DNA from 3 places in the Paraburkholderia sp. SIMBA_053 genome. Region 2 is predicted to be linked to each of the others. Evidence: predicted binding sites of a transcription regulator. Region 2 holds the regulator's gene; each other region holds the start of a gene.
What was found. The regulator FNR, encoded in region 2, switches genes on or off when oxygen is low (the NO sensors DNR and NnrR bind a similar motif). The targets are predictions, from matches to a motif close to TTGATNNNNATCAA.
Positions count from the first base shown of each region.

Region 1: a site for FNR is predicted at 5,071-5,084, ahead of SB753_RS05465 (universal stress protein). Genes of this name have one in related genera too.
Region 3: a site for FNR is predicted at 1,691-1,704, ahead of cyoA (ubiquinol oxidase subunit II). Genes of this name have one in related genera too.

Region 1 covers NZ_JAWRXU010000001.1:1,194,706-1,201,973, forward strand. Annotated here, with positions in the region: gene SB753_RS05435 (SMP-30/gluconolactonase/LRE family protein) at 1-859, opposite strand, end outside; gene SB753_RS05440 (dihydrodipicolinate synthase family protein) at 880-1,818, opposite strand; gene SB753_RS05445 (helix-turn-helix transcriptional regulator) at 2,373-3,077, shown strand; gene SB753_RS05450 (hypothetical protein) at 3,061-3,378, opposite strand; gene SB753_RS05455 (acyl-homoserine-lactone synthase) at 3,533-4,126, shown strand; gene SB753_RS05460 (FadR/GntR family transcriptional regulator) at 4,223-4,912, opposite strand; gene SB753_RS05465 (universal stress protein) at 5,142-5,621, shown strand; gene SB753_RS05470 (two-component system response regulator) at 5,693-6,082, opposite strand; gene SB753_RS05475 (2-oxoglutarate dehydrogenase E1 component) at 6,309-7,268, opposite strand, start outside.
Region 2 covers NZ_JAWRXU010000001.1:220,719-227,986, reverse strand. Annotated here, with positions in the region: gene SB753_RS01070 (DUF3564 domain-containing protein) at 1-161, opposite strand, end outside; gene SB753_RS01065 (c-type cytochrome) at 229-564, opposite strand; gene SB753_RS01060 (zinc-dependent alcohol dehydrogenase family protein) at 962-1,954, shown strand; gene fnr (fumarate/nitrate reduction transcriptional regulator Fnr) at 1,941-2,729, opposite strand; gene SB753_RS01050 (response regulator) at 2,722-3,153, opposite strand; gene SB753_RS01045 (response regulator transcription factor) at 3,286-3,936, opposite strand; gene SB753_RS01040 (PAS domain-containing sensor histidine kinase) at 3,933-5,279, opposite strand; gene SB753_RS01035 (universal stress protein) at 5,500-6,336, opposite strand; gene SB753_RS01030 (flavodoxin family protein) at 6,558-7,073, shown strand; gene SB753_RS01025 (oleate hydratase) at 7,181-7,268, opposite strand, start outside.
Region 3 covers NZ_JAWRXU010000004.1:507,449-514,716, forward strand. Annotated here, with positions in the region: gene SB753_RS17325 (MFS transporter) at 1-356, shown strand, start outside; gene SB753_RS17330 (LacI family DNA-binding transcriptional regulator) at 489-1,562, shown strand; gene cyoA (ubiquinol oxidase subunit II) at 1,912-2,805, shown strand; gene cyoB (cytochrome o ubiquinol oxidase subunit I) at 2,809-4,824, shown strand; gene cyoC (cytochrome o ubiquinol oxidase subunit III) at 4,828-5,436, shown strand; gene cyoD (cytochrome o ubiquinol oxidase subunit IV) at 5,437-5,769, shown strand; gene SB753_RS17355 (hypothetical protein) at 5,834-6,838, opposite strand.

The DNA.
Region 1 (7,268 bases), 970 kb from region 2:
CGCCGAAGCACACGTTCGCACAGCGCTCCGGCAGCGCAATATGGCCGATCGGCTCGCCTTGCGGTGTAAAGACGCGCACGCCGTCGAGTTCGTCTGTGCCCATGCCCCAACCGCACCATAAATTCCCGTGGACGTCGACGCGAAAGCCATCCGGCGTGCCGGGGCCCGCGTCGATCAACACTCGGTTGTTCGACAGCGCCGCACCGCTTCCGTCTAAATCGACGTCGAAAGCGCGAATCTTGCGCGGCTCGCCTCGCGATTCGACAATATAGAGCACGGACTCGTCCAGCGAAAACGCAAGGCCATTCGGTCCGAGAATGTCGTCGGCGACTACGCTCACCTCGCCCGTCTGACCGTCGATGCGGTACACGCAGGCAGGCAGCTCCGACTCCTGCCGCTCGCCTTCGTAGAAGCCGTCTATCCCGAACGTCGGATCGCTGAACCAGATCGAACCGTCGGATTTGACGACGACGTCGTTCGGCGAATTGAAACGCTTGCCGCGATAGCGATCGGCGAGCACGGTAATCGAGCCGTCGTATTCGGTGCGGGTGACACGGCGCGTCAGATGTTCGCAACTCACGAGGCGGCCTTGCCGGTCGCGCGTATGGCCGTTGGCATTGTTCGACGACTGACGGAACGTGCTGACCGCGCCGCTCGCCTCGTCCCAACGCAAGATGCGGTCGTTGGGGATATCGCTCCAGAGCAGATAGCGGCCGTCGCCGAACCAGACCGGCCCTTCCGACCAGCGCGCGCCTTGATACAGACACTCGACGGACGCTGACGCAAGGGTCAGCGACTTGAAGCGCGGATCGAGCACGCGTACGGAAGGATCGGGATAGCGTCGGCTGTGGTCGGTCATGCTGCCTCTGTCTGATTGGATCAATGGGTCCGGACGCGCGCGTGCTCTCTTTCGAGCGCGAGCAACGCATGCGCCGCGCCGGCGATCTTCGCATGATGTTCGGGCGGCGTCGAACTGAGCAGCGGCAAGATCGGCCCCATGTCGGCGATCTTCGAGAACGTCACCGCGTCGTGCAGCACGCGGATCAGCGAGATGTCGTCGCGCAAGGTTTCGAGCGGCAGGAATGCGTCGTAGAGACGTTGTGCGGCGTCGTTGTCGCCGGTTTTCACTGCGTGCAGCAGGGCCGTCACCATGTGAGGCGCGATACAGCCCGAGCCGGTTGTCCATGCCGCGAGGCCGAACTCGCGCACATGCACGAGCGCAGGCCGCTCGCCCATGCCCGACACGATCTTGGCCGCCGGCACATGTTGCAGCAGGCGGCGCAGGTAGGGATCGTCGGCGGGATTCTGGCGCACGATCGCATACTTCACGGCGAGCAGCGTGCCCCGCTCGACGAGGCGCGCGAGCGTCTCCACCTCCACATAGTCTTCGCTTTTGATGTACAGCGTGAGCGGGATGCCTGCCGCGTCGACAATCCGCGTCAGGCCTGCTTCGACGCCCTCTGACGTCGTAAAGCCGGCGAGCGGCAGCACCATTGCCGTGCGATAGCGGGTCTGCGCGAGGATGCGCGCCTGGTCGAGCATCTTTCCGTAGTCCGGCCCCATGGCGGGGATCACGCGCGTGTCGGCGCTCGCCGCATCGGCCAGCAGGTCGAGCAGATCGCGATATTCGCTCACGGCTGTGTGATAGATGTTCGCGTTGCCGCCATAGAGCAGTGTGCGCACGCCGCCTGCCTCGATATGGCGGATCAGCGTGGCATTCTGGTCGGCGTCGAGCGCAAGGTCTGCGCGGCGTGCCAGCGGCGGCACGGCCATGACCGAGGCTGAGAATTCGCGGTCGTCAAACGGAGATTCGTTCATAAGGCGGACACCCGAAAAGTCGTAGCGTCTACGGTAGCATCTGCTTCGAAAAGTTGTCAAACAACTTGGTCCGCAACGATTCCACGATCGTCGCGTGCGGCAAAATGTTAAGACGCTTCACCACGCTTTCGTATGACAATAGAAGGAATGAACTGCATAGTGCGAAACGGTGATTCACGCAGCAGAAGCGGCCGGGCCAAGCAAAGACGTGGCATGGCGAATGGAGCGGTTTTGCCCGTTTATTTGGCATTCGCGAAATGCGATATGAGAGGAATGGACCGGCAGAAGCTCAACACCCTGCTGCTTGGGGATTGCAGCGAAATTCGCGATACACGCAAATCGACGAAGGGCGAATGCGCAGGCAGGTTTATTCGCGTTCCGTTAAACGTGAGTTAAAGGCCGCGTATAGAGCGGACGGCTCCAGGTTGCAAAACATTTTTTAGTGATAAATTGTCCGCACTAAAGCAGTCGCACATAAAAACCTGCGCAAATAACCATACAGGCTATTTGCGAGTCTGAGAGAGTGGAAATTGGCGCTACATTTTATCGAGCAGATGGCACCGCTACTGGAGGCCGCCGACGAAGCGGAATGGTTCAGCGCGGTGACCGGTCTTGCGGAGAGCTGGGGATTCGACCGGCTTCTGATCGCAATGCTTCCGCGCCCGACCATTCGGCTTGAAGACGCTTACATTCGCAGCACCTATGCGCCGGCGTGGCGCCGCACCTACGATGAGCAAGGCCTGGTTCATATAGACCCAACGGTCGCACATTGCGCGACACGCTCGTCGCCGCTAGTGTGGTCGCCGGAAATCTTCACGACCGCGCCGCAGCAGTCCATGTACGAAGAAGCGCGCGCCCACGGATTGCGCGCGGGCGTGACACTGCCGATTCACGGCCCGAATCAGGAGGCCGGCATGATGTGCTTCGTGAACGACGCCAATCCGACGGATACCTTCTGGCGTCATATCGACGTGGTATTGCCAAATCTCGTGCTATTGCGCGACCTGGTGATCGATACCAGTCAGCGCCATTTGCATGCGCACACGCAAAGTTTGTTGCCCAAGCTGACGCCGCGCGAACGCGAGTGCCTTCAATGGACCGCGCGCGGCAAATCCACGTGGGAAATTTCCCATATCCTGAACTGTTCGGAAGCCGTGGTGAACTTCCACATGAAGAACATCAGGACCAAACTCGGCGTGAATTCGCGGCGCGCAGCAGCCGTGATTGCGACACAACTGGGGCTTATTGACCCGGGTTGAGCAACGCCGCCGCGTCGCGGCTGTGAAGCACCCGCTCAGCCCGGCCGAGGTCGGCGTCGGAAACGGTTTTCGTGAAGTACAGGCCCAGCAGAATCGAGACAGGCGCCGGGATTTCCGCACCGGACTCAAAGCGGCTGCCGCGCGACTGCGTGACGCCGAAGCGAGCCCAGAAGCGGCGCTGGCTTTCTTTCTTCTTTTTGCGGTACGCAATGATCAACACCCGATCTACCGCTGTGGACGGCTCCGCCGAGCGCGTTTGTAGACCGGTTTGCGGTTGCCAGTGATTGTCGAGATGTTCCATTTTTGTGTCCCGTCGGTTGAGTGCTGTTTCCTGTCTCAAATTCTCCGATATCCGATAAGCATGCACACCTATCCAGGTAGATAGGTAGCGGAACGATTCAGAATGCATAAGTTTTCCTGCGTATTGGTTTCCCCAACACGTTCAGGAGAACGTCATGCAAACAGCGATCCGGATTGGAATGCGTCAAGAGTTCGACAACGAAGACATCAACGAGATGTATCGCCTGCGGGCACGGGTGTTTCACGGACGGCTCGGATGGGATATTCCGACCATAGCGGGCATGGAAATCGACGGCTACGATGCGCTGGGACCGCATTACATGCTGATCCAGGCCGACGACCGGCGCGTGCGTGGCTGTTGGCGTCTGATGCCGACCGAGGGACCGAACATGCTGAAGGACACCTTTCCTCAGTTGCTGCATGGCGCTGCGGCGCCGGTCGGGCGGCATATCTGGGAATTGAGCCGCTTCGCGATCGACACGAGCGGCGAGGAAAAGTCGTTCGGCTTCGCCGACGTGACGATGCAGGCAATTCATGAGCTCGTCACTTTCGCCGACCGCATGGGCATCACGCGCTATGTGACGGTGACCACCACCCCCATCGAGCGGCTGTTGCGCAAGACCGGAATCGAGATAAGCCGTCTCGGCTCACCGCTGCAGATCGGTGTGGAACGCGCGGTGGCGCTGGATATCGCCGTGAGTCCGAAGACCCGCACGGCGTTGTTCGGGCCGATCGCCGCAGCCGCTTAGCTACACCTCGCTGGTCCGCTGCTCGCCGCCGGCCGCGCTTCGCCGTGTTGGCAACGGCCGGTTAGACGGCGCGCAGCGGGCCACGCGACGCTTGCCTCACGAACCAAACATCCGTTCGAGCGCGTTTTCCAGGTGCGCTCGCATTGCCTGCCCCGCTGCCTGCGGGTCCTTGCGGCGGATCGCGTCGAGCACCGCCCGGTGTTCCGCCTGCACGAGACGCTGCCGCTCCACCGTTTTTACGAGCGACAGGTTGCGTGACAAATTCATGCTGAAAACTATCTGTTCTTCGATGAACGACATGACCGTGATGAAAAACGGGTTCTTCGACGCGCGCGCCACCGCGAGATGAAACAGGAAGTCGTCCGACGCGCCAATGCCGCGCGTCTCGATGATCCGTTCGAGTTGATCCCATGCGTGCTCGATCGCCGCAATGTCGTCGGCGTCCGCTTTGAGCGCCGCGTGCTCGGCCGCGCCGGTCTCCGTGACAATGCGAAACTCGTAGCAGCGGCGGATGTCGGACAGCGTCTCGAGCGGCGCGAAACGCCGCACGTCCGGGTCGGGTCGCCGCGCGACTGTCGTACCCGAGCCATGACGCGTCACGATGATGCCGTCAGCCCGCAGCCGCGCCAATGCCTCGCGCACCGTGGGTCGCGAGGTCGAGAAGCGTTCGGCGAGCGCATGCTCGGTAGGCAGCCGCTGGCCTTCCTTGTATTCACCTTCAAGAATGCGATTCAGGATGTCGCCGTAGATCTTGTCGGGCAAGCCCGTCGTTTTTCGCTCATTCATCGGCCGGGCGCAGCAGCTTGTCAGAGTAGATCCCGATTGTAAGGCAAACCGCGGCGGCAATCGCCGCGCTTCGGGGTCGCTGCATCGGGCAAAAGAGCGCCCACGCGTCTTGAAACGGCGGCCGTCTAGCGAGAGCAACGTCAAAATTTGTGAACCGGTTGATTTACATCCTGGCTGAAGCGGCGTTTCTGAACGATCATTAAAGCTCGCAACCTGACCTGGAGCGGAAATGTACACACGCATTCTTGTGGCGGTAGACGGCAGCCAGACTTCTCGCCGTGCTTTCGAAGCAGCGCTCGCGCTCGCCCGAACCAACGGCGCTGTTTTGCAGCCCTTGTACGTCGTCGAAAATACGCCAATGTATTTCGAAGCGCCGGGCTATGACCCTTCAGTGCTTCGCAATAGTCTCATCGAACAAGGTAAGGAACTCGGCGTGGAGCTCGCACGCGAAATGGACGCGCAAGGTGTGAAGGGAGAGATCGTCGTGACCGAAGCGCCGTCGCTCGACGACGTTTCCACGGCCGTGCTGAAAGCCGCCGCCGACTTCAACGCCGACTTGCTCGTCATGGGCACGCACGGTCGGCGCGGATTTCAGCGCCTGATTCTCGGCAGCGTCGCGGAGCGTTGTGTGCGCCAGGCTCGCTTGCCGGTGCTGCTGATCCCGTCCGCGGCGAGTAAATCGTCCGGCGATGCGCAAACGCCAGACTGATGCCGCGAGCGTCACGCCAGAGAGTAAGTGGCAAGTAAGTGAGGCAAGCCGCGCCGCGTGCACGATCGATCCTACGTCGGTCCGCCTCGCTGCAATGCGCGATGGGTGACGTGGTCGTCGAGAAGGCGCCGCATCGTGGCCAGCAACGCGGGCCCGTCCACCGGCTTGCGTAGAAACCCGTCGAAGCTGACGAAGGCGGGAGGACTCGGCTCTCCCGAAACGAGTATGAAAGCGACGTCGGCCAGCCCGGGCAGTGTGCGCAAGCGGTGACATAGTTCACTGCCCGACATGGTCGGCATGCGCCAGTCGGCAACCACGACATCGACGGGCGAAGCCATGAACTGAGCTAGCGCCGACTTACCGTCCAGCGCAGTTTTTACTTCGTAGCCCTCGGCGGAGCAAATCGCGCTCCATGCGTCCAACGCCTCGGCGTCGTCATCTACCAGCAGTACGGTTGCCATGTGCAATTGTCCTATCGCTTCGACAACCTGCGTCGCAACGCGCATGCCAACGCGCTCCTCAATTCGCGCCAATCGGCTTACGCGCCGCAACATGCATGCGAAGCGGGAAATGGCGAAGCGGTCGCGTCGCAGCATACTGATTGCCGCGCGCGAGCACCTCGCCTGTTGCTGTTAACAATAGCAACTCAATTGCAACCCGGTGGGCAAACTGCTTGACGGCGCAACTTCAGGCGCGCGCCAATGCGGCTGCCACCAGGCGCTGCTGTTCTACGCGATGCGCGCGTATCGACGAATCCGCGCCCGACGGACTCTCGCGCCGGCACACGTCGAACACGCGGCAGTTCGCCGGAACCGCTCCCTCTATGTCATCGCGCACGAAGTGCCATGCGCCATGCTTCTTTTCCTCTTCCTGGGCCCACACCACCTCCGCAAGATTCGGGTAAGCGGCGAGTGCAAGCGCAAGCTCGCTCGTCGGAAACGGGTACAGCTGTTCTATCCGGACGAGCGCAGTCTGCGTCTCGCGAGAAGCATCGCGCGCCGCCTGCAGGTCGTAGAAGAACTTGCCGCTGCACAGTACGACGCGCGTCACGTCTGCAGGCAACGCAGCACCACTGTCCTGCAGCACCGGAGCAAACGCACCGTCGATCAATTCGCCGAGCGGCGCATGCGAATGCGCATTGGCATGAAGCTGCCCCTTCGGCGACATCACGACAAGCGGCTTCGGCTCGACGCTCAGCGCCTGTTCTCGCAGCATATGGAACCACTGCGACGACGTCGACGGCATCACGACCTTCATGTTTCCGCCTGCGCACAGTTGCAGGAAGCGGCTGAGATACGCACTGGAATGCTCGGGACCGACGCCTTCATGACCATGCGGCAGCAGCATCGTCAGACCGGACGGTTGATCCCACTTGTACTCGCCCGCGGCGATATATTGATCGATGATCACTTGCGCGCCGTTCACGAAGTCGCCGAACTGCGCTTCCCAGATAGCAAGGTGCGACGTGGACTGAACGCTGTAGCCGTACTCGAAACCCAGCACGGCCTCCTCGGTCAGCGGTGAATTGATGATGTCGAACTCGCCCTGATGCACGCCCAGATTTTGCAGCGGCACATAAGGCTCAGTTGCGCCGGAAGCCGCGCCCGAAATTGCGCCTTGCGAGTGCCACACCGCATGCCGATGCAT
Region 2 (7,268 bases):
AGCGTATTGCCGCAATCCATGTGCAACGAACCCCATTCCGGCAGTTCCAGCCCGAGGTGACCCTCGCGCGACCATCGCCGCGTGTCCTCATCGAGCCAGAGGATTGCAAAAGCCATCGGATGGACGCAATTGAATGTGTCGAGATGAACTGTGAGGCGCATGACAATCTCCGAACGTAGCTGCCGTCAATTGACCCGGACTACGGGAACCGTGGTTTTCGCAGGGCGGTTATTGACTGAGTACCCATTGCACCAGCGTGTGTGCGTCTTCTGCCGATATCGGCCCGCCACGATCGGCTGGCAACGGCATCGCCATGTCGCCCCAATGCGCCTTGCCGCCTAACCGCAGCTTGTGCTCAAGCATGAATTGCGCGTTCGGAACGTCGCGGTAGCGAGCGGCGATCTGCTCGAACGACGGCGCGAGGAACGGTGCGTCACGTGTGTGGCAGAACATGCAGTGATGCTGATCGACCAGAGCGGCCGGCTCCGGCTCGGCCTGAACGGCGGTAGCAACCAGCAGAAACGCGGCACATGCGAGACGGCAGCGACGGGATATGGCATTCATGGCGCGCGCTCCGGTGCATGGGAATGAGACCAGTGTAAGGTCGGCCGCTGCTGCGCCGTTGACCTCGATCAACCGGAATAAGGCGTGTGAATTTGACCGGCAGCGCGTAGATCCTATGCTGATGACAGGCACACTGCGATGAGACCGCATACGCCATACAATCGGGTGGCTGTCGCGAAGATTCGGGCTTCAGAGCCGATTCACTGCGCGAAGAAGATCTGCTCGCTGCGTTTGAATTGATCGGCGTCGCATCGAACAAGCAGACAATCAATCTGCTAAACAGGGATGGCGCAAAGCCGTGCTCTTACACAGTGGTTACTTCCGCTTTTGTGACTGAAACCCACGAGTCTATTGTTTTGGGGCGACAGAGGTTCAGTACTGACCAAAGGGAGTTCCTATGCGCGCAATGGTTTTCGATGGTGACTCACCGATCCTACGCGAAGATGATGTGCCGGATCCTAAGCCCGGTATTGGAGAAGTACTGATCGACGTTCACGCGTGCGGCGTGTGCCGTACCGATCTTCACCTGGTCGATCGCGAGCTCGATCGTCCTAAGCGGCCTGTTATTCCCGGTCATGAAATCGTCGGCACGGTGGCGGAAGTGGGCGCCGGCGTGACGGGTTTCGCTGTCGGAGATCGCGTGGGGGTGCCGTGGGTCGGCTATACGTGCCGCCATTGCCGCTACTGCCTCTCGGCGCGGGAAAATCTCTGCGACGAGGCCCGTTTCACCGGCTATACGATCGACGGCGGTTACGCTGAACGCACGGTTGCGGACAGCCGCTACTGCTTTCATCTGCCGGTACAGTACTCCGATATCGAGGCGGCGCCGCTGCTATGCGCAGGACTCATCGGCTACCGCACCTTGAGCATGGCGGGCGACGCACGGCGCATCGGTATTTACGGTTTCGGTGCCGCGGCGCATATCGTCGCTCAAGTGGCGCGTCATCAACGGCGCACGGTCTATGCATTCACGCGGCCCGGCGATCAGGCGGCGCAGCAACTCGCACTACGGATGGGTGCGGCGTGGGCTGGTGACAGCAACGAGGCGCCGCCCGACGAACTCGATGCGGCGTTGCTGTTCGCCCCGGTCGGCGCGCTCGTTCCACAGGCTTTGCGCGCAGTCGTGAAAGGCGGTGTAGTAGTTTGCGGCGGAATCCACATGAGCGACATTCCGTCGTTTCCCTATTCGTTTCTATGGGGCGAACGGCGCCTTGTTTCGGTCGCAAATCTGACTCGCGACGACGGGCTGGCTTTCATGCGCATTGCGAGTGAAGCGCGGCTCACGCTTGAAACCACGACTTATGCGTTGGAGGACGCAAATCGCGCACTCGCCGACCTGCGCGATGGCCGCCTGACGGGCGCAGCGGTGCTCGCCATCAAACCCGAATGAGGCCGTCGTGATCGAGAATCCGGATGTCCTTGCCGCGCGCATCGAGTAAGCCGTCGCGCTGGAACCGCGACAGCATCCGGCTCACCGTTTCGAGCTTGATCCCAAGATAGCTGCCAATTTCCTCGCGCGTCATGCGCAGATGGAACTCGGCCGGCGAATAGCCGCGCTTTCTCAGGCGCTCCGACAGATTCAGCAGGAACGTGGCCACACGCTGTTCCGCTGACATCGTGCCGAGCAGCATCATCTGCGACGATTCACGCACGATCTCGCTGCCCATCATACGGTGCACGTGCTGCTGAACGGCCTTCACTTCGCGGCACATCGTCTCGAGCAGATGAAACGGAATGATGCAGACCTTGCTGTCCTCGAGCGCTACCGCATCGCAGCTATGGTGACCGGAGCACACGCCGTCGAACCCGAGGGAATCGCCGGCGAGATGAAAGCCCGTCACATGCTCCCGGCCGTCGCGGTGCATGACGACGGTCTTGAACGACCCCGCCCGCACTGCATAGATGCTCTCGAACGGATCGTTCGTGCGGAAGATCGTCTCACCCTGCCTGATAGTGCGTGACGGACAGATGAGCGCTTCGATTCTCTGCAACTCCTCGGGCGTCAGGCCTTGCGGCATGCACATCGGACGCATCGAACACGACGAGCAGCGCATCGCGTCCTTGCGCGTCGCGCGGTCCGTGGTACGTCCCTGTTCCGGCGTCGATGCAACATGCAGCGGGACGAATGTGCGAGAGCTGACCGGATAAGAGACAACGTCAGACATGATTTGCTCCAGATTGAAGAGGGGTGCGTGCACGATGTTCGCTGGCGATCCGCTGGATCGCGCTTCGCGCAAGTTCGAATTCGCGAGTCTTGTCGAAAAAGTATTGCGCGCCGCACGTCAGGCACGCGCGCCGGAACCAGGCGCCGGATCGGTTCGTCAGCACCATCGTGATGACGTGAGGCATGCGTTGCGCGAGCAGGGCCAGCAATTCCATGCCGCTACCGCCGTTCAGATGCAACTCCGTCACCACAAGGTGAGCTGCGCGAGCCTCGATGCCCGCGAATGCAGCACCGGGCTCCTCGGCCTCACCGACAATTTCTACGCCCTCGAGTGAGCCGAACAGCGCAGCCATACGGCGCCGTACCGGGAATGCATCGTCGACGAGAAAGACACGCAGGGCGGGGTGGTTGAGGCCTGAGTTCATGCCTCGAAGTATCGGCCGCGCCATCTCAAAATAAAATCGGCGAGGAGCGAACTTGGAGTAGGCGACGAAGAAGGGCTGTAGGGCGATTCCTACAGCATGCGTCGCAGGCCGCCAGCGGGGCGGTGGGGGCGTTTAAATATCGTCCTCTTCGTCGCTGACCAGTTTGTGACGCATCGCATAACGCACCAGCGCGGCTTCGTGCGGCATCTGCATCTTTTCGAGGATGCGCGTCTTGTAGGTGCTGACGGTCTTGGAGCTCACGCACAGCTCCGTCGCGATTTCCGTGATCGTCTGACCGGCAGCAATGCGCTTGAGGACGTCGAACTCACGGTCTGACAGGCGCTGATGTGGCAACAGATCGGTGGGCTCGTTCAGGCTCTGCGCGAACCGCTCGGCCATCGCAAGGCTCACGTAGACGCCGCCTGCGGCCACCTTTGTCACCGCCGCCACAAGCTCGGCGCTTGCGCTTTCTTTCGTCAGATAGCCGGACGCGCCCGCCTTGAACGCGCGCACTGCGTATTGCTGTTCGGCATGCATGGTCAGCACGAGGATACGCAGCGCCGGCTTTTCCTCCTTGATCTGTTTTATCAGTTCGACGCCGTTGCGGCCCGGCATCGACAGATCGAGCACCAGCACGTCTGCAGCGGAAGCGCGAATCAGCGCGATGGTACTCGCACTGTCACTTGCTTCGCCCACCACTTCGAAGCCGCTGGCCCCCTTGAGGATATGACGTAGACCATCGCGCACAAGTGCATGATCGTCGGCGAGCAAGACCCGGGTCATGATTGCAGCTCCTGCATTTGCACTGCCTCCGCTGGAATGGTGACGCTCAACGCAAAGCCGTTGCCTTGTGAGGTTTGAATGTCGACGGCGCCCCCGAGCATGTGCGCGCGTTCGCGAATGCCGAGCAGACCAAACGACTTGCCCGCCAGTTCGCCGTCACGATGCGCGCCCTGGCCGTTGTCGGCGATGCGCAGCACGAATGCCTCGTCGCCGGCGCGCAGGCTGAGTGTGACGAGCGTGGCGTCGGCATGGCGCGCAACGTTCGTCAGCGCCTCCTGCACGATCCGGAAGAGGGCAGTTGCGCCCGCGGGGCTGAAGCGGGCGTCGCCGGTTTCGATGTCGCGCTCCACGTCGATGCCATAGCGGTTCGTGAAGTCGTTCGCGAGCCACTCGACTGCGGGGATCAGTCCGAGGTCATCGAGCATCACCGGCCGCAGATCGGCGGCAATGCGGCGAACCGACGCCACGGTCGCGTCGATCAGGCGGCGCATGCCCTGCAAATGGTCGCGCACCAGCTCGCTGGCTGACCCGCCAAGCGTCTCTTCGACCGATGAAATGTCCATTTTCAGCGCAGTCAATTGCTGACCGAGGTCATCGTGCAGTTCGCGTGCGATGCGCGTCTTTTCGTCTTCGCGGATCTTCTGCAGGTTGGCGGACAGTTCGCGCAGTTCCTCGCGCGCCCGCTGCTGGGCATGCTCGGCTCTGACCCGTTCGGTGACGTCCCGCAGCATCACGGTGTAGAGCCTCGCGCCGCCGTCGCGAGTCTGCGAGATGGAGGCCTCGATCGGGAATTCCTCGCCGTTTGCGCGCAAGCCGGACAGCACGCGCTGCCGGCCCATTTGCCGGTCGGACACGCCCGTCACGCCGAACTGTTCGACATGCCGGGCGTGCGCTGCGCGAAACCGCTCCGGAATGAAGCGTTCGAGCGATGCGCCGATCGCCTCCATTGCCGTGCAGCCGAAAACCTGTTCTGCCATTGGATTGAAGAGCACGATGCGCTGCTGTTCGTCGATGGTGATGATGGCTTCCATTGACGAACGGATGATCGCCATCATGCGCGCTTCGTTCACACCGGACTGATTGATTGCAACGCTTGCCTCGCTGCGCGCGGAAGAGGCTTCCCGGCGCGCGCGCAGAAGCATGAATGCACTCGTGGCGACGAGCAGCGCCGCGGCGACGCAGATGAACAGCACCGGATCGAGCCAGCGCCGCGCGGCCAGCATCACTGCCAGTGCCGCGACGAAGGCGGCGGCTGCCGCGAGCGCGGGTCGCGCCGCAAACCAGTTCGACCGCTCGTGCGGCACCGCAGTGTGCGGCGTGGGCGTTTTACCGCTGACGGGCATGTGCGCCTCTTGACATGATTGCAAACGGGAATCCTTGCGCTGGAAAACGCCGCCGCAATGCTGCGCCAGAGCCAGGCACTTCGGTTGAGGGGCGGGTCTGCGGTCCACGTGGCGGGGGACCGCAGTCTATTCGCGCGCAAAGCTGATAGTTGCTCTCATTGTCCGCGATACGCCGGATTCGTGCTAGTGCGCGCAAGCTGCACCGGCGGATGCTTGCCGATCAGTGCGACATCAGTACGGGCACGGTCATCGACTTGAGGATCGTGCGCGTCGCGCCGCCCAGCACCAGTTCGCGCCAGCGTGCATGACCGTATCCGCCCATCACCAGCAGGTCGGCTCCTGTGTCGGCAACCTGCGAGAGAAGCACTTCGCCGATCGAGCCATCCGCACCTGTTTCGATGTCGAGCACATCGGCACGCACGCCGTGCCGCGCGATCACGGTGGCGATATCCGCGCCGGGAATGCGTGCGCTCCCGTCTTCCTGCATGCCGTTGACAGTGAGAATCGTGGTGTTTTGCGCCGCGCGCATGAACGGCAGGGCATCATGCACGGCGCGCGTGGCTTCGCGGCTGCCGTCCCATGCCACCAGGATCCGGCTGCCCGTCGTCCGCTCGTTGCGCGCATACGGCACGAGCAGCACCGGACGGCCGCTCGAAAGAATCAGGTTCTCCGGAAAGAAGTCGCCGACATACGATTCGGCATCGTCCGGATTGTCCTGGCCGGCGACGATGAGATCGGCACAGTGGCCAAGTCGCGGCATCGCAAAGCTCGCGGACTCGTCCACGGCGATCCATTCGCCTTCTACTTCGGCACGCCGCAGTTCCGCATGGAATAACCGCTGGAGCGCCTCGCGCCGTTCCGCGCGTCGCTCTGCGTGCTCGCGGTAGTACTCGGCGGTACCGGCCATCACGTACAACGACCGCGGGTCGGGCGAGAACAGCGCGAATACGCCGGTCAGATGCGCGCCGAACTGTTTCGCGAGAGACAGTGCGGTCTCGAGCCGCGGATGGGCATTCGCGCTCGTGTCGAGGTGAACAACGATGGTCTTGTAGCTCATGGCGGAGGCTCCGGGAGAGTGAACGTGACTCTGGGACAGGTGAGCTTGAGTCTAGGAACGATGGCGTCTGTCCCGTTGATGCAGATCAATGGCGATACACGCGCCCCGGGTCACGGGATGGTTTGACCTGGGTCATGTGCAGCCGTACGTCCGCCTCTATGCTCGGGACATGCATGGCGCACGAGTGCGCGCCAGTGAGCTTTCCATCAAAGGAGCGAGTCATGTCAAAGCCACGCGTTCTCATCGTCTTTTTCTCACGTACCGGTAGCACGCGCGTGCTTGCTACCGCGCTTGCGGGCGTCCTGTCCGCCGACGTCGAGGAAATCTGCGACCTCAGCGAGCGTCGCGGAGCGTTGGGATATCTGCGCTGTGTTATCGACTCGTGGCGCAAGCGGCGGGCCGAGATCGTCCCGGCGGGGCTCGATCCTTCACAGTACGACCTCGTGCTCGTGGGCACGCCTGTCTGGGCGGGAGCGGTGTCGGCGCCGGTTCGCGCGTACCTGCTCCAGCACCGCTCCAGGTTTCGCCACGTCGGGTTTTTCTGCACTTTCGGCGGCCTCGGCGCCGAAGCCGCTTTCGAAGAAATGCACTCGCTTGCAGGCAAGGCGCCGGTCGCGCAATGCAAGGTGCGGGCTGCCGAGATGCAGCGCGGCGTGGCGACGGCGTCGTTTGAACTGTTCGTCGGCGTATTGGAACGTCACCTCGCGCACTACACCGCGCTCGAATGGGCTTGCTGATTCGCTGGCTCGTCTAGCGCGGCGGCGATCGCGTTTCCCCTTGAGCAGGCGCGTGCTTCGTCGAGGGTCATCGGCTCGACAGCCGCCCGGCGCACAGCATCGTTCCGTTAGTGATGGCGTAGCTCGGAAGCCGCGCCGTAGACCACGCGCGGATCGTGTTGACCTTTATACACAGCCGGAGCCGCCCGGTTCAAC
Region 3 (7,268 bases), on a different contig from region 2:
TCGTGTGTTTTCTGAGCGCGGTGTTTCTGCCGACCAACACGCTGCGATTCATCGCGTTGTGCTTTGGCGCGCCGTGCATGTATCTGCTGATTCCGTGCTTCTGGACCTTGCCGCCCAAATTCCTGTTCGGCGCGCGTGCTGCAGCCGGCATCGCTGCGATCAATTCGCTCGGCAATATCGGCGGCTTCATCGCGCAGAATCTCGTGCCGTGGGTTCGGCAGACAACGGGCAGCGTGAAGGCGCCGATGCTGATTCCCGCGACCTGTCTGCTCGTGTTCGCCGTCATTACGCTGTTGATCTTGCGCCGCGAAAGAGGCGCACGCGGGGCGCAGCATGCTGTCCCCGTGACCGAGTAGGCTGTGCGACGACGCTTTGACATGCGGCGCGTCTGACCGAGCCGCGTTCGGGCAGCCGACATTTAGCGAAAGTCGGCGTGGTTCAGCCAGTTTAGAATACGGCGCGCGATCCATTAACTTCCGTCAGCACTCATGCCGAATCAGAAACCGCCCGCTGCCGCTGCCGCCGACGCCGATCTGCCCGACGCGGTGGCGCCCGCCAGACGCATGCGCGGCGGCCCGAAAGGCCTGCGAATCACCGACGTCGCGGCGCAAGCGGGTGTCTCCCCGATCACGGTATCGCGCGTCTTCAACAGTCCTGCGACGGTCGCGCCCGAAACACTCGAACGCGTGCGCCAGGTCGTGCAAAAGCTCGGCTATGTGCCGAACCGGCTTGCGGGCGGCTTGTCGTCGTCGCGCTCCCGGCTGATTGCCGCGATCGTGCCGACCATCGCCCACTCGCTGTTCTCGGAAACGATTCAGGTCTTCAGCGAGACGATGTCGCGCGCGGGCTACCAGGTGCTGCTCGCCTTGAGCGGCTACGACGATTCGAGTGAAGAGGCGTTGCTCGACGCAGTGCTGAGCCGGCGGCCCGAAGGCGTGCTGCTGACCGGCGTCGCGCACACCGACTCCTTGCGCGAGCGGCTTGCGAACGTCGGCATTCCGATCGTCGAAACATGGGACATGACGGATCAGCCTATCGACATGCTGGTCGGTTTCTCGCATTACCGGATCGGCGTCGCGGTGGCCGAGCACTTCCTGCAAAGGAACGTGCGCAAGCCCGGGCTCGTGTCGGCAAACGACCAACGGGCGCTCGCGCGTCGCCGTGGCTTTTGTGAGCGGCTCGCGCAGGGGGGCATTCGCGACATCGCAGAAGTACTCGTCGCGCCGCCTAGTTCGGTTGCACTCGGCAAGGCGGCATTGCCTCGGCTCGTCGAGCAGTCCCCCGATATCGACGCGGTCTTTTGCGGGTCGGACCTGCTCGCCATTGGAACGTTGAGCGCGGCCAGACAATTGGGACTAAGCGTGCCGTCGCAGCTCGCGATCTGCGGCTTCGGCGATCTGGAGTTCGCGACCGAGACGACGCCCGAGCTCACCTCCGTGCACGTCGACGGCACACGGATCGGGCTCACCGCGGCGCGCTGCCTGCTGGACCGGCTGGCCGGCACCGAGCAGAACAAAGTAACCGACGTGGGCTTCCAGATCGTGGAGCGCGCAACGACCTGATCCGGCTTCGGCAATATCTCCATCACGCCGTTGAATAAGCGGCGCCTGTCAGGCCGTCATGGCCTCTTTCCCTTGGTGTCTTTGCGATTGACGACGCGGCGAATCGAGCCGCCGCGGGCGCGTAATACTTGACGCAGATCAGAAATACATTCACTCGCGACTATTGCGCATGTGCATGCGCACGTGCATCGAATGCCGATGCGGACATTGTTTGATTTAGCTTGTCCGAGATCATGTTCCAGGCCGGTGGGCGCTCTTAAAATCCGACCGCGCATGAAGTAATTGGTCTGGTCTTCATGGCGATAACATTGTGTAGCGTTCCAGATCGGTCCATGGAAATCAGGCAGATATGGTGAATAAGAAAACCATTGAACGGGTGTTGGTACCCGTGGGGGCTGGACTCGTCGCGTGTCTTGCGGGGTGCAGCAATCTCGACGTGCTCGATCCAAAGGGCAGCGTGGGTGTGGCCGAAAAGTCGCTGATCAGTACGGCGACGATGGCCATGCTGATCGTCGTCGTGCCGGTGATCGTCATGATCCTGGTGTTTGCCTGGCGTTACCGCGCAAGCAACCGTAGCGCGACCTATGCACCAAAGTGGGCGCATTCCACCGCGATCGAAACGGTGGTGTGGACCGTTCCTACTCTGATTATTCTGTTCCTCGGAATTCTGACGTGGAATACCACGCACGAACTCGACCCATACCGGCCCATCGAATCGGCGGTCAAGCCGATCAAGGTCGAGGTCGTGGCGCTCGACTGGAAGTGGCTTTTCATCTACCCGGAACTCGGCGTTGCTTCGGTCAACCAGCTTGCGTTCCCCGTGGGTACACCGGTTGATTTCAAGGTCACATCCGATTCCGTGATGAATTCGTTTTTCATTCCGCAACTCGGAAGCCAGATCTACGCAATGGCGGGCATGCAGACGCAACTTCATCTGATAGCCGACCATGCCGGCGATTACGCCGGTATCTCCGCCAACTTCAGCGGTAAAGGTTTTTCCGACATGAAGTTCCGCGCGCTCGCCGTCACGCCCGCTCAGTTCGATGCGTGGGTGGAAAAAGTGAAGGCCTCGCCGCGCCGGCTCGATATGAACGAGTACAACTCGGTGGCGCAACCGAGCGAGAAGGAGCCGGTCGGCTATTTCTCGACGGTGGACCCGAAGGTCTTCACGAACATCATTGCAAAGTACAACAACGGCAATGTTCTCGATTTGCAGAACAGCAATTGCCGCACAAGGGGTTAGCATATGCTCGGAAATCTGACACTCTCCGCGATCCCGTTCGATCGGCCCATCATCATGGGGGCGGGCGCTCTCATGATCGTCATGGTGCTCGCCGTGGTCGCGACACTGACCCGGCTCCACAAATGGAAATGGCTCTGGCACGAGTGGCTGACTAGCGTCGATCACAAGAAGATCGGCGTCATGTATATCGTGGTCGCGGTGCTGATGCTCGTGCGCGGCTTCGTCGACGCGGTCATGATGCGTCTTCAGCTCGCTCTGGCGTATCACTCTCCAGGCTATCTTCCGCCGCACCATTACGATCAGATCTTTACGGCTCACGGCGTCATCATGATCTTTTTCATGGCAATGGCGCTGATGGTCGGCCTGTTCAATCTGGTGGTGCCGCTGCAGATCGGAGCGCGCGATGTCGCGTTTCCATTCCTCAATTCGCTCAGTTTCTGGATGACCGCGATTAGCGCGATCCTGATGAATCTGTCGCTCGTGATCGGCGAATTCGCGCAGGTCGGCTGGCTCGCGTATCCGCCATTGTCGGAGTTGAAATTCAGTCCGGGCGTCGGGGTGGACTACTACATATGGAGTTTGCAACTGTCAGGTGTGGGCACACTGATTACGGCCATCAACTTCTTCGTGACGATTGTGCGGATGCGCGCGCCCGGCATGACGCTGATGAAAATGCCGGTGTTCACGTGGACGGCGCTCTGTTCGAACGTGCTGATCATGGCCACGTTCCCGATTCTCACGGTGGCCTTGGCGCTGCTCGGGCTCGACCGCTACATGGGCATGCACTTCTTCACGAACGAAGCAGGCGGCAACGCAATGCTGTACCTGAATCTGATCTGGGCATGGGGCCACCCCGAGGTCTACATTCTGGTGTTGCCCGCATTCGGCATTTATTCGGAAGTCATTGCCACCTTTTCGAAGAAGCCGTTGTTCGGCTACCGGACGATGGTCTATGCAACGTGCGCAATCATGGTCCTCGCGTTTCTCGTCTGGCTGCATCACTTCTTCACGATGGGCTCGGGTGCGGACGTCAATGCATTCTTCGGCATTATGACAATGGTCATTGCCATTCCAACCGGTGTGAAGATCTTCAACTGGCTGTTCACGATCTACCGCGGGCGACTCGAGTTTTCCGCGCCTGTGTTGTGGACGATCGGTTTCATGATCACTTTCACTATCGGCGGCATGACCGGTGTGATGATGGCGATTCCCGGCGCGGACTTCGTGCTGCATAACAGCCTCTTTCTGATTGCACACTTTCACAACGCGATCATTGGCGGCGTGGTTTTCGGCTACCTCGCAGGGTTCCACTACTGGTTCCCGAAAGCGTTCGGTTTCAAGCTGAACGAGAAGCTCGGCAAGTGCGCGTTCTGGTGCTGGTTCGTGGGCTTCTATGCTTCGTTCATGCCGCTCTACGTGCTGGGCTTCATGGGTGTGACTCGACGTCTGAACCACTACGACAACCCGGCGTGGCATCCGTGGATGATTGCCGCTGCATGCGGAGTAGCTCTGATCGCGGTCGGCGTGGTTTTCCAGGTAGCGCAAGTATGGGTCAGCGTGGCGAACCGCAATAAACCCGAGTACCGCGACGTAACGGGCGACCCCTGGAACGGCCGTACTCTCGAATGGGCGACCGCGTCGCCGCCGCCGGTCTATAACTTCGCCATCATTCCGACGGTGCGCGAACTCGACGCATACGCTCACATGAAGGAGACGACAAGCGGACTCGCGAAAGCGCCGGCCAATCAGGCATATCAGGACATTCACATGCCGTCCAATACCAGTGCAGGGTTGCTCATCGGTTTGTTCAGTCTCGTGCTTGGCTTTGCCGGCGTCTGGCACATCACCTGGCTCGCTGTCGCGGCACTGCTGGCTATTGTGGCCACGCTGATTGCACGCAGCTTTGGCGACAACGACGGCTATTACATCTCCGCCGACACCGTGCGGGAAATCGAAAGTAAGCGTGGCCCTGCGGCCGCTGCGGTGCAGAGCCGCGAATTCGAAGCTGTGGAGGCCTGATCGATGTCGCAGAAAACAATCTCCGTGACGCACCACGGCGCACACGATGACCACGGTTCGTCGGATACGGTGTTCGGCTTCTGGCTGTATCTGATGACCGACTGCGTGCTGTTCGCATCGCTATTCGCCGTGTTTGCGGTTATGTCGCATCAGTTCGCGGGCGGCCCGTCGGGCAAGGATCTGTTCGACATCGGCGGCGTCGCGGTGGAGACTGCCGCGCTGCTGTTGAGCAGCATCAGCTACGGCTTCGCCATGCTAGGCGCCCGGCGCGGTAAGTCCGCCTCCGTCCTGGGCTGGCTTGCGGTGACCTTCGTGCTCGGTCTTGCGTTTCTCTTTCTGGAAATGCGCGAGTTCTCGCACCTGATCGCCGAAGGCGCAGGACCTTCCCGCAGTGCGTTTCTGTCGTCGTTCTTCACGCTGGTGGGCACGCACGGACTGCACGTTACGGTGGGCCTCGTATGGATGGCGGTGCTGGCCGTGCAGATCATGCGGAGTCCGAAAATGTCGGAACGCCAGATCACGCGTCTCACGTGCCTAAGTCTTTTTTGGCATTTCCTCGACATCGTGTGGATCTGCGTCTTTTCCTTTGTCTACCTCGGGAGCGTGCTGTAAATGGCTCATATGCAATCAGTTCCGGCGCAGCACGGCAACGGCAGCATGCGCGGCTATGTTGGCGGATTCCTGCTGTCCGTGGTGTTGACCGCCGCTGCCTTCGGGCTCGTAATGCGCGGCACTTTCCCGGCGCAGACGGCAATGATCGCGTTATCGATTCTCGCCTTCGTGCAGATCGTCGTGCACCTGGTGTTTTTCCTGCACATCGACATGTCGGCCGGACAACGCTGGAACGTCATGGCGCTCGGTTATACGGCATTAGCCGCATTGTTCCTGATCGGCGGCACGATGTGGGTCATGCATAACGTCAGCATGAACATGATGTCGCGGTAGTCCGTCGGGATTGCGCATCCATGTATGAAGCGGCCTGGCTTCGCTGACTGCTTCGTACAAGCCCTCAAAACCGCACGCCGATACCGCCCTCGATCAGATCCGTATCGCGGTTGTAACGAGTCACTATGCGGTTCCAGCTGACACGAGCGAGCCAGCGAGATCCGAAGCGATAGCTCGCCGACACGGCGAAGAGCGCCGATACGCGACCGTCGCCCGTGCGGTCTTGCGGGACGTTGTCGGTCTGCTTGATCGCGACGTACGGACCAACGCCGGCCGACAATGCGAGGCGGTCGCCAAAGAATGCGCGAGTAGCCCACAGTTGCGCCGCTACACCGTCGCGGCGCGATTGAATATGCCCGCCTTCGTGGATGTATGACGCGCTCACGTCGACATAGCGCCACAATCCCCGCCGATATTCAAGACTTCCTGCGCTGCTCGATTCCGACTCGTTGCTGTTGAGGATCGTTCTGCCAAACAGGATGGTGAGTTCATTACCGGTGACATTCGACGTCCGCGACACCGGCCGTTGACGCGGCCCCGGCTCACCCGACGCCTCGAGTTGATAACCGACGCCGAACATTAACGCGGTGGTGTCCGGGCCGCCGAACGCATGCACGTAGTTCAATTGCGCCTGGGCGATCCAGCGTCGGTCGAAGTAGTAGGCGGCGCGCAGACTCCCCAATACGCCCCAGCCGTGAGTGTTTGAATAGTCGCCTCCGGCGCTCGCCGCGGTCGTGTCGAAGTACCGGTATGGCCCGGCGCCCGCCGACAGCTCGAGCCGGTCGTTCCATAACGGCAGGCGTCCCCACGCCTGGAGTGCCTGTCCGTCGCGATGATGGTTGGGCAGATGGCCTTCGTTGAGCCATGAAAAACTCCATGCCGCGTATCGTCCCAAGCCCTCGCGATAATTGGCGCTCCATGAATAGGTATTCGTGCCCGCACTAAAGAGCGGTCCGGCCAGCAGCGAGAATTCCTGTGCGTGCGCGTGCGGCGACAGGCCCGCCAGGGCGCTGAACAGAATCGCCGACAACGGAGCAAGGTGATGCTTGCGGTATCGATTCGCGGACACTATCCGATAGTCAGCAGAGTACTTACAAGGAAGGTAGCTTGTGATCAGCCGCGGTGCAAGGAGAAATGGTCGCGGCGATCGAGGTGTCCGGTCTCATCCGCTCCGGACGCTCAACACTACCGCTGCGTGATGGCCCTCTACGTGTGGTGGCGCACTCAAAGACAGGCCTCGTGTAGTGCTCGTCTGCCATTCATTGCAGAGCTTTAGCCGCGTGCTGTCGGCTGTGTCGCAAGGCTTCGCGCTGCATTGTCGTGGCTTGTGAAATCTTCTGCGAGATTTATCTCGGCGGGCAAGTTGGCTCTTGTTGGCTTGTAGCCGAGTAGTTGCTGCGTCTGACGGCTGGTTGCGCGCACATTCAATTTCGCGAACTTGGCGAACCGGCTAACGTGTCTTGTCTGGCTACTCTTTCTGGGTCGTGCTCGCCACCAGC